One region of the Robertmurraya mesotrionivorans genome, then DNA from elsewhere that is predicted to be linked to it. Evidence: riboswitches for the same ligand, from Rfam matches in the RefSeq annotation. Region 1 holds a riboswitch; the other holds the start of a gene.
The links. Region 1 has a riboswitch for cyclic di-GMP ahead of ACRX5O_RS23345 (type II secretion system protein). Riboswitches for the same ligand answer to the same signal wherever they lie in the genome.
Positions count from the first base shown of each region.

Region 2: it holds a riboswitch for cyclic di-GMP, as region 1 does, so the genes downstream of both, ACRX5O_RS15140 (NAD(P)-dependent oxidoreductase) here and ACRX5O_RS23345 (type II secretion system protein) in region 1, are expected to answer to the same signal.

Region 1 covers NZ_JBPCCH010000029.1:23,141-28,565, reverse strand. The annotation lists gene ACRX5O_RS23355 (histidine kinase) at 1-1,763, shown strand, start outside; gene ACRX5O_RS23350 (response regulator) at 1,732-2,376, shown strand; cyclic di-GMP riboswitch class II at 2,651-2,734, shown strand; gene ACRX5O_RS23345 (type II secretion system protein) at 2,845-3,246, shown strand; gene ACRX5O_RS23340 (prepilin peptidase) at 3,339-4,091, shown strand; gene ACRX5O_RS23335 (type IV pilus modification PilV family protein) at 4,105-4,494, shown strand; gene ACRX5O_RS23330 (prepilin-type N-terminal cleavage/methylation domain-containing protein) at 4,491-4,904, shown strand; gene ACRX5O_RS23325 (hypothetical protein) at 4,927-5,425, shown strand, end outside.
Region 2 covers NZ_JBPCCH010000009.1:52,549-57,973, forward strand. The annotation lists gene ACRX5O_RS15130 (sensor domain-containing diguanylate cyclase) at 1-189, shown strand, start outside; gene ACRX5O_RS15135 (cell wall hydrolase) at 234-830, opposite strand; gene ACRX5O_RS15140 (NAD(P)-dependent oxidoreductase) at 1,140-2,009, opposite strand; cyclic di-GMP riboswitch class I at 2,133-2,220, opposite strand; gene ACRX5O_RS15145 (STAS domain-containing protein) at 2,421-3,248, shown strand; gene ACRX5O_RS15150 (cell wall hydrolase) at 3,277-3,855, opposite strand; gene ACRX5O_RS15155 (YitT family protein) at 4,091-4,924, opposite strand; gene ACRX5O_RS15160 (asparaginase) at 4,921-5,425, opposite strand, start outside.

The sequences.
Region 1 (5,425 bases):
TTTTGTTTCTTATCAATGATGTGATGAGTCTCGTAGGCTGGGGCTCCTTGTGTCTCTTTTTTGTGCTTTTCCCCAATGGGCGCTTTGTTCCAAGGTGGAGTCCTTATGTGCTCATAGCGATTGGGATATTATTGTTGCTAAACTTTATGGAAGAGCTGCCACCAGGGGTGATGTATTTGCGCTTGTTAGTTACATTAGGCTTCCTTTTGTATGCTCAAATTCACCGTTATCGAAAGGTTTCATCTCAGGTAGAAAGGCAGCAAACCAAGTGGGTTGTTTTCGGTTTTTCCGGTGCTATCTTTGGTTTTTTATGTTTAGTATTTATCCCATTACTATTTGATCGCACGATTTTTGAAAATGGCAGTGTCCTTTACTTTATGTTTTTTAATAGCTTTATCTATTTATTCATGCTTCTGATTCCAGTTTCAATAACCTTTGCCCTTTTAAGAAGAAAGCTTTGGGATATTGACCCTTTGCTCAACCGAACTCTTGTATATTCCATTATGCTTTTAGTAGTGATTGGGATTTATGTAGCGGTTGTTTGGTATTTGAGTAATATGTTTAAAACCGATGACCATAATTTTGCCATTTCGATTATTGCAACAAGTATCGTGGCTGTTACCTTTTCTCCTATTAAAGAAAAGGTTCAGCAAATGCTAATTTATAAAATGTATGGGGAGCAGGGTAACCCATACTTTGTTCTTGCCTTGCTCGGGAAAAAAATTCAAGAGCTTCAAACACCAGAGCAAGTGTTAGACCAAGTCGTACAAACGCTAAAGGAAATCTTGCGACTGCCATATGCTTCGATTCAATTGCTCCAGAACAACGAGGAAATTATTCTTGCTCAATACGGAGAGAGGCAACCAGAGGTTCGGCGATTACCCATTATGTATCGTGGGGTCATGATTGGGTGTTTACTAGTTGCTCCTAGGTCCCCTGGAGAAGCGTTTACGAAAGCAGATGAAAAGCTTTGGGAAGTGTTGATTCAGCAGCTTGGTCCACTGTTACAAGATTTAAAAGCTACAGAGGATGTAAAAGCACTGAACCGTGTGCTGCAGACATCACGAGAGAGATTAGTATTAGCTAGAGAGGAAGAAAGGCATTTTTTACGAAGAAATTTACACGATGACCTAGCTCCGAGACTTGCTGCACTGGCGTATACTGCAGCCGCTGCAGAGGATCTCGTTGAAAAAGATCCACAAACCGTGAAAACATTATTAGCAGAACACCAAAGAATGATTCTTGGAACAGTAGATGATATTCGAAGACTGGTTTATGACTTAAGGCCAGCAGCGATTGACGAGCTAGGTTTAGTGGCTGCTGTTAAACAGCGGATTGAGGAGGTATCCTCGATTGGAAAAACAAATAAGGCTTCACCTTCCTTCTCGTATGAGCTTCCTGAAAAGTTAGAGGGTATTCCTCCCGCAGTGGAAGTGGCTGTTTTCAGGATTATTTCCGAAGGGGTCGTGAATGTGGTAAGGCATGCACAGGCAAACCATGCGAGTGTATCACTTATGGAGTTGGAGGATCGGTTGGTTATAGAGATATGTGATGATGGAATAGGGTTTATTGAAAAGAAAGAAGCAAGAACGATAGGGGGGCTTGGTGTTCCATCTATGAAAGAACGGGCAGCAGAGCTAGGCGGAGAACTAACCATAGAACGGATGATAGAGGGTGGAACAAGAATCTTAGCTTGGATCCCTCTCATAAAAGAGAAAGAGGGGGAAAGGTATGAAAACGATACGAGTGCTATTAGCAGATGATCACCCGTTCTTTCTGTACGGAGTATCTACGTACTTAAAAACGGTACCTGAAATAGAAATTGTTGGCGAGGCTAACTCGGGTGAGGATGTAGTCAACCAAGCCAAGCAGCTGAATCCGGATGTTATTTTAATGGATATTCGAATGCCAGGGATGAACGGAATTGAGGCGACAAAGAAAATTAAGCAATCCAATCCCGAGACCAATATATTAATTTTTACGATGTTTAAGGATGATCAATCGGTTTTTACCGCGATGAGGATGGGGGCAAAAGGGTATATTTTAAAGGATGCAGGGAAGGAAGAAATTATCCGAGCGATAAAAACAATTGCAGCTGGTGAAGCGATTTTTAGTGCCGAGATTGCTGCTAAAATGGTTCACTATTTTTCCTCTACAAGACCGGCTGCGAGTGAACAGCTCTTTCCTGAACTAACCAGTCGGGAGCGTGAAGTACTCTATTTAATTGCCGATGGAGCAACCAATAAAGAAATTGCCGAGCACCTCAACATCTCGAACAAAACCGTATCTAACTATGTAACCAATATCCTGAACAAACTCCAGGTGTCGAGCCGAGAAGAAGCGATTCAGATTGTTAATATTTCGAATATGGAATAGTAGTAAGGGCGGTCTTTTATAGATGGCCTTTTTCGTTCTCGTAGGTAAATGGAACTAAATTTGTTTAATGTATGTTAAATGTTTACGATATTATATTTTGAAATTGATTTTTTAGAAAGTGTTTTTTGAAACACTTGTAAGGCTAGGTTTAATGATGGATGGAGCAATTTTTAAATATAATATTTCTAGTTATAAATTTACAAAAATCCTCTTTTAATTTCATTTTTTTTAATATAGAATAACTAGTACATAAGTAATGTTTATCACATTACGTTAACAAATAGGGCGCGACGAAATATGACTTGTACATGGGCACCTGAGTCATATCGAGCGATTGGTGCAACCGACCTATACAACTACATTCTTACCGAATGAGCTGTATAGGTTTTTTTATTTTCAGATTTTAAAAGTCCGAGAACGACTTTTGAAATATACAAACTAAAAAACTATTAAGGGGGACCTTTCTTCATGTTAAAATCATTAAAGAAGAAAATGAAAGACCAAGCTGGTCTAACACTAATTGAACTGTTAGTTGTAATTGTTATTTTGGGGATTATTGCTGCTGTGGCGATACCGATGGTGATGAGTAATAAGGATGATGCGGCTAAGAGTACTAATGCACAAAATCTAACAATATTACAAGATGCTGTTAATAGATATACAACCCTTAATGATGGACCTCCAGCTAGTTTAGATACTTTGTTATTAGCTGAGAGTGGCAATTCTAATATTGGGGGACCTTTTTTAGATTCAAAGCCATCGATTAAAACATTTACAGATTGTTCAGGTAATTTTGAGTTAAATGGTAGTAAAAAGGTAGTTATTACTGCTACGACCTCAGGCGATAAAACTGCCGCTTGTACTCAATAAATATTATAAATGGCTGCTGCGTCTCCATAGATAGCGGCAGCTTTATTTTTTTTATTATCTCAAACAGTTATTAAAGAAAAGGAGATTACAAGATGCTCATAGTTGATGTCCTAGTAATAATTATATCCTTACTGTTCGGTAGCTTCTTTAACGTAGTAGCAATCCGTCTCTTAAAAAGAGAATCTATCTCCTACCCACCATCCCACTGTACCTACTGTAACCACAGGCTGGGTTTCTTTGACTTATTTCCTCTATTTAGTTACCTACTCCTAAAGGGCCGTTGTCGTTATTGTAAAGAAAAAATATCTCCTCTATATCCATTAGGAGAAGGTATGACTGCCATTATTTTTTTCCTTGTGTACAAGAAAATCAATCTTACACCAGAGTTAATACCTGCAATCCTTTTATCAACTTTATTAATTCTGTCTGTACTAACCGACATTCGCGAAAAGTTAATTTTAGACGTAATTACATTACCTAGTATAGTGGTGTTAATAATTACAAGATTCTTCATTGGTGAGGAGCCACTCCTAACTTATTTAATCGGTGGAGCTGTAGGCTTTGGTTTACTGTTATTATTGGCGGTTGTCAGCAAAGGCGGAATGGGTGGCGGTGACATTAAGCTATATGCAGCCATTGGAATGGTACTTGGCCCAGCACTTACTGTAATGAGCTTGGTTTTAGCTTCGTTTGTAGGAGCAGTTGTGGGACTACTATTAATCTCTTTGAAAATAGTTAAAAGAAAAGAACCGATTGCCTTTGGGCCATCGATTATGATTGGAACATTAGTGGCTTATCTGTACGGGGAAGAAATTTGGACTTGGTACAGCTCATTACTCCTATAAGGGGCAGATAAAAATGAACAACGAAAAGGGAGTAACTTTAATTGAATTATTGATCTCTGTCGTTATTGCTGGAATGGTAATTGTGCCTTTGCTCCTAATTATGACAGGTTCCTTTACTAGGACGGTAGAGCAAGGTGAAGATACGCAATTGAATTATTATGGTCAACAGATCATGGAGACTATCCGTGAAAAAGGGTACAAAAGTGGAGTTTCTCCTACACAATATTATTGCAAAGACGATCAAGGATGTGTCTCCACTACCATTGCAAACCATGATGCAAAAGTTACATTAACAGAGAAAACGGTTAGGTATAGTGCGATTGATTTTACTGAAATAACGGCAAAAGTAGTATCAAATGACTCTTCAAGTATAGAACTTGTCACGGTGGTGAAAAAGCAGTGAGAAATGAAAAAGGTGTAACACTAATTGAATTACTCATTGTCATTTTAATTATGGTAAGTATCTCAGCACTTGCCTTTTCACTGTTTAGCTATGGGACAAAAATGGAACGAGCAGTAGCAAAGGAAAATGAACTACAGAGAGAGGCGCGTTTCATTATGGAAACCATCTCAAATACTGTTAGAGATGGACAGGAGATTAGTAGTAAGATTGTTTATTCTAATGGTGAAATTAAGTTAGTATCGGGCACAGTATTATCTAAAAACGTAAAAAGCTATACAGTAACTGAACAGCTAGTAGAAGGTGGAACGAAAAAACGGTACAAAGTGACACTGGTATTAGAAAAAGATGAACACGAGTATAAGGTATCAACAGAAGTCTTTAATGACGCGCAAAAAAGAGTAAGGTATTGAGTGGTCGATGAGGGGGATTAACATGATTCAAAGATTAAAAGGAAATGAATCAGGGGCAGCGTTAATGATTGTCCTCTTTATTGTTGTCCTAGTTAGTATCGTAGGAACAGCCATGTTATCGACCACTACTTATGGCCTTCAAAATGTGGTTAAAACAACAAAGGAACAAGAGGAGTTTTATCGGGCTGAAGGTGCGATTGAAATTGTCTTGGCTGAAATGAGTAATTATAAAAATGCTAGTACAGGTAGTAGTGGACCTTTTGCATATTTGAAAGAAGTAACTGGTACACGTTCATATAATATCGGCGGGAAAGATGTGATAGTAGATATTGTGTTACCAAATAACTTCAGTATATTAACACCATCTGCTACAACCAAAAGTGTAAATGTCACGCTAGAAGCAAGGTATAAAGATAATTCAGTCCTAATTAGAAGAGTAGGTCTAAACATTGATTACTCTGCCAACCCACTTACAGAAACGAAAAATGCTTATAACATTTATAACTACAATTCTTTCTTAG
Region 2 (5,425 bases), on a different contig from region 1:
ATTGAGCTTCATCGTATAGTTCCTTTTATGTTAGAAAACGGTCATTCCATATATTTAACGCTTAGTATCGGGTTATGTAGCAATGATTTTCAAGAGTATAAGAATGTGAATGAAATGATTTTGCATGCTGATCATTCGCTGTATTATGTAAAGAATAACGGTAGAGATCAAGTGGCTATTTATGGGTAGTAACTATATGTATGCAAGAGGGTACAATCCCCTCTTGCCATTTTTTATTTTGCAAATCTATGGTTTCCAATCGTAATCGTTGTTTCACGAGAGAACACCCAGTTACTTGCCGCTGTTTGTGGATTATAAAAATATAATGAACCTTGTCCCTGTCCTTGGAACGCTAACGCCTCGTCAACTGCACGCTTTGATTCTTCATCTGACGCTTGGTTAATGGTTCCATTTTGAACCGGTGTAAACGCATAATAACCTTGGTCGATTTGATAAATAACTTCACTTACTGTGTTAGGAAAATCTGGGTGGTTCACACGATTTAAAATAACTGTCGCAACAGCTACTTTCCCCGCATAAGATTCCCCTTTAGCTTCCGCACTTACGAGTCTCGCTAATAGATCCTTATCAGCTGTTGACAAAGTAGTTGCCGGAATCACTAGCTTTTCACCTGGATATAAAAGTGATGTCGTTTTGTTATTCTGCTTCATTAACTTTAGAACAGAAACACCATACTTAGAACCAATATTCCAGAACGTGTCTCCTTTTTGTACCACATGTGTTTGAGTAGCAGCATCTGCTGCTGTTCCGAATCCAACCAATGTAAATGATAGAGTTGAGATCACTAGTAATTTTTTTAGCATTTTCATAGCTTGTACCTCCAATTGCTGTTTTCTCGAACAACTAGTAGATTACCAGATGTAACATACCGTTTCATGAACCAATTTTTCCCTACAACTAGTTAATTTTTCCAACAGTAATGGTATCAACGTTTCACAAGCTTTGAAAAGGGTCAAATTTCCAGCATATTTTATTCGTTTTTTTCTTGATTAGGGTGGTATTACAAACATATTACTGAATTATGACAAGCTTTTTTGTAAAAAAACCACCTGACCCACTCAATTTTGACCTCTAATTTACCTCCAAAAAATTAAAAAAGTAGAGCCGACTGACTCTACCTAATTAATATCCTTTAGTACCTTCATGATGGCTGCCCAATCTAAGTCTCCCCAGCCTTTTTCGATCGCATAACTGTAGTGAGATTGTGCGAGGGTTGCAATTGGCAACTCCGTTGATACCTCATTTGCTGCATCAATCATTAAATTCACATCCTTTAACCCTAGCTTCAGCTTAAAGCCAGCAGGATCAAACTGTTCATTTATAATCATTTTTCCATAAGTATTATAAACTGGAGATGCAAACAGGGAATTAATAATTTCTAAAAACTGCTTTGGTTCAACTCCGTGCTTCTCCACCATTACGAATATTTCTGATAAGGATTCTAACATGGATACAAGTAAGAAGTTATTTCCCAGCTTAGCCACATTCGATAAATACCCTTGATCACCAACAGTGAAAACATCTTGTCCTAACATTTTCAGGATAGGTATGACTTTCTTTCTTGCCTCTTCTGGACCTGCAACAATAAAGCGTAAAGCAGCGGCTGCAGCTGCCTCAGGGCGACCTAAAACGGTGGAAGAAACAAAATGTTGACGGGCATTTTCATGGTCAGCCGTTAGTGTCTTTGCCAAATGCACGCTGATGGTGCTGATAGACACATGAATGCCACCTGGCAGTAACCCAGCAAGTATTCCTTCATCTCCAAACACGACATTCTCTACAGCTGTATCGTCGGAAAGTATGGTAAAGACGATGTCCGTATGACCGGCTGCTTCAGCTGGAGTATTTGCTATAAAGGCTCCTTTTTTGGCTAATTCTTGGCATTTGCTTTTCGTCCGATTGTATACCACTAATTCATAGCCATTTTTCAAAAGATTTTCTGCCATCGGTAACCCCATACTGCCCAAGCCGATAAATCCAACCTTCAATGTCATCACTCCTTATTTTAAAAATTTATTTCTTTTTGTAATGTGAAAGGTGTATGGTCCAAACTTTTTTTGAAATACAGAAAAGACCTACACCCAAAGGGATATAGGTCTTCCGATTATTCCCTTGGCAACTCAGCCATCATAGTTCCTTTAGAACCTTAGATCTGTAGCTTTGCGTCCCCACCTTTCAATGAGTTTGCCTTTTTCAATTATATTTTTTATTTTAGCAAACCCATTATAGAAGATTTGTCGAAATCAGTCGACAACTATGATAAAAGTCACTGTTTTCTATCCCAAATCCTTCTTTTTCCCTATTAAATATCTCATTATTATTTTTATCTTAAAAACATGTTTATCAAATACATTTTATGGGTATTAGTTTTTGGGGAATTGTAAAAGGGGGAACATCTCATGGAATATACATATCAAGCTTCTTTTGACTTAAAACACTTTATTGAAGAAAATAAAGATAAATTTAAGAACTCACTTCTTCTAGAGGCTGTAAATGTAAAAGGTCGGATTGATGAAATACTAAGAATCGGTAATATCAACTTAGTTTCGAATGCTCAAAAGCTAGTTATCGACATTATCGATGGCAATGAGGATGAACTGAAAGCTTTTGCCAAGCAAGAGGGAATTGTATGGGCTACCCATTCAATTGAATTATCCTTCAAACTTGAATGGGTTCAAGCGACACGACGTACACTTTGGAAGTTTATTCAATCGTTTAACACTCTTTCCAACAAATATGCGTTAGATGACTTCTTTCAGCTCGAGCTACAAATCAATAATCGAGTTGACCAGTTTCTGAACACTTTCTTTATCAGTTATTCAAAATACAAAGATTCTCTTATTGTTGCACAAAGACAACTAGTTGAAAATCTATCAGTACCTATTATTCCAATCACTTCTTCTGTATGTATTTTACCTTTAATTGGGACGGTAGACTCCTTCCGAACTGCAATTCTAGAAGAAAAGGTTCTAACAGAGATTGGAAGACTTCGCATGCAAACGTTAATCATTGATTTATCAGGAATTGGCGATATGGAACCTGATGTTATCGACCATCTTATGAAAATTATCGACGGCACTTCCATGATGGGTTGCCACTCGATTATCACCGGTTTACGTGCCGAAGTTGTGAAAAAAATGATTCATTTAGATGTTTCAGCCTTCTATAAGAAGACAAAAACATTAGGAACATTGCAACAAGCATTAAAGCAATATTTTGTTCAGTAAAAAACCAGGGAAGTTTATTCCCTGGTTTCTAAATCGCAAATCGATGGTTACCAATCGTTTCTGTCACTTGTCTTGATAAAATCCATGTATCCGTTGCAATTTCCGGATTATAAAAATATATGGCCTCTGTATCATTCTCCTTGTCAACCAAAGCTTCTTCTACAGCTTCCATTGATTTCTCATCCGCCGGCTTGTTAATCTCACCATTTTGAACAGGGGAAAATGCATACGTACCAGATACCTGCTCGTATACAACTTCTTTGACAGTATCAGGGAATTCCTCATGCTCTACACGGTTAATAATAACCTCTGCAACTGCCACTTTCCCTTCGTACGGCTCACCTTTTGCCTCCGCGGATACAAGTCGAGCCATCAATTCCTTTTCCTGATCTGTAACATCAATTTCCTTTTCATATAATGTTGGAAATTTATCATGATTTTCTTTCATTAATTCAAGAGCAGAATTGTCAGTTTTACTTACTACTTTCCAAGATGTTTCTCCACTTTTCACTGAAAGAGTTTGTTCAGCTGCGCTCGAAGTAGTTTCGAACCCAACCAATGTGAACGATAGAGTAGAGAGAACAAGTAGTTTCTTTAGAATGTTCATAAAAAATACCTCCTTGCTTTCGATAACAAGAAGGTTACCAGATGTAATATACCCGTGCATGTTCCAATTATTGGACAAATAATTTTTGTTGACACAATATATTGATAGACCGGGCTTTAACCGCCCTTATGATGGGTGGAATTACCAGGTTTATTTAAGAAACAAATGATTGCTTTTTCCTTTATTACATATATTTCAGGAATGTAACATGGGATTTATTTACCTAAACAATACTCTAAAATCCATTTCCGACGACTTCGCTCATATTATGTACGCTAATAAAAGCTCGTTTGTCGATTTCATTAATATATTTTTTCAGTGAATGAAACTCGCTTCGTTTTAGCACGATCGTTATGACTTCCTTTTGCTCATTGCTAAAAACACCTTTTGCTTCATGCACGGTGGCGCTACGGCCTAGATTTTCAATAATAAAGTTCTTTATTAAATCACATTTATAGCTAATTATGACAACTTCCTTAGTTAAACTAAACTGTTGAATCAAATAATCGATAACGACGCCTCTTAACACAATTCCAAATAGTGCATATAACCCATTTTCCACACCAAAGGCAACAATCGACAGTAGCACGATGATCATATCGGAAAACAACACAGCTTTACCTATATCAATCGAAAAATATTTATTTAATATCATGCCGATAAGGTCCATTCCTCCGGTTGAAGCTCCCTCTTTCATCACGATGACCAATCCAAGTGCAGCAATTAATACGCCGACCATGAGTTGAATCAGCTTGTCTTCACTTAGGGGATTATCCATTGGAGCAACTTCCCCAAACAACCAAACCATAAACGATAACATAAAGCTGGAGTAAATGGTCTTTAAACCAAAGCTAAAACCGAGAAACATGAATCCTAATCCAAACAACACCACATTAAAACATAACATTAATAAACCAATCGAAACGTTTGGAAAAAAGTGATGCATCACAATGGTCAAACCACCTAAACCTCCGGCAGCAAATTGATTAGGTGCTAGAAAAAAGTGAATATTTATCGCTACTAAGGCAATCCCTACATGTAAAATAAATAAATGATAGGCTTGTCTCACTCTTCTTGACCCCATTCAACGGATAGATCATACGAAATCGGTGTTTCCATCATTTCTTTCACCTGAGACAGATCGTCCGTTTGACCTAAGGCCCACATTAGCTTCGGTACGATTGCTTCTTTATTCATATCTCCGGAGACGATCACATTGTACTGACTTACTTTCCGTCCGACTTCATATAAATACAGGTCTCCACCTTCTTCTAAACACTGCGTAGAGATGAGAACCGCAACACCTGCTTCCGTTAGTTCTTTTATCTTTGGCAACAAGCTTCGATCTTCGAAAGGAACCCCACCGTTTCCATAGCTTTCGATAATAATTCCCTTATACAACCCTTTTAAACAATCAAAAATTTCAGGCTTCGTACCAGGATGTAAGGTAAGAACGAACACATCTGGGCAAAGACTAACGTCTAGCTTTAATGACTGTATCGTTTGCTCTGGTCGCCAGTAATACGTTACCTTGTTCTCTCTTACCTGAGCTACGTAAGGATGATTAATA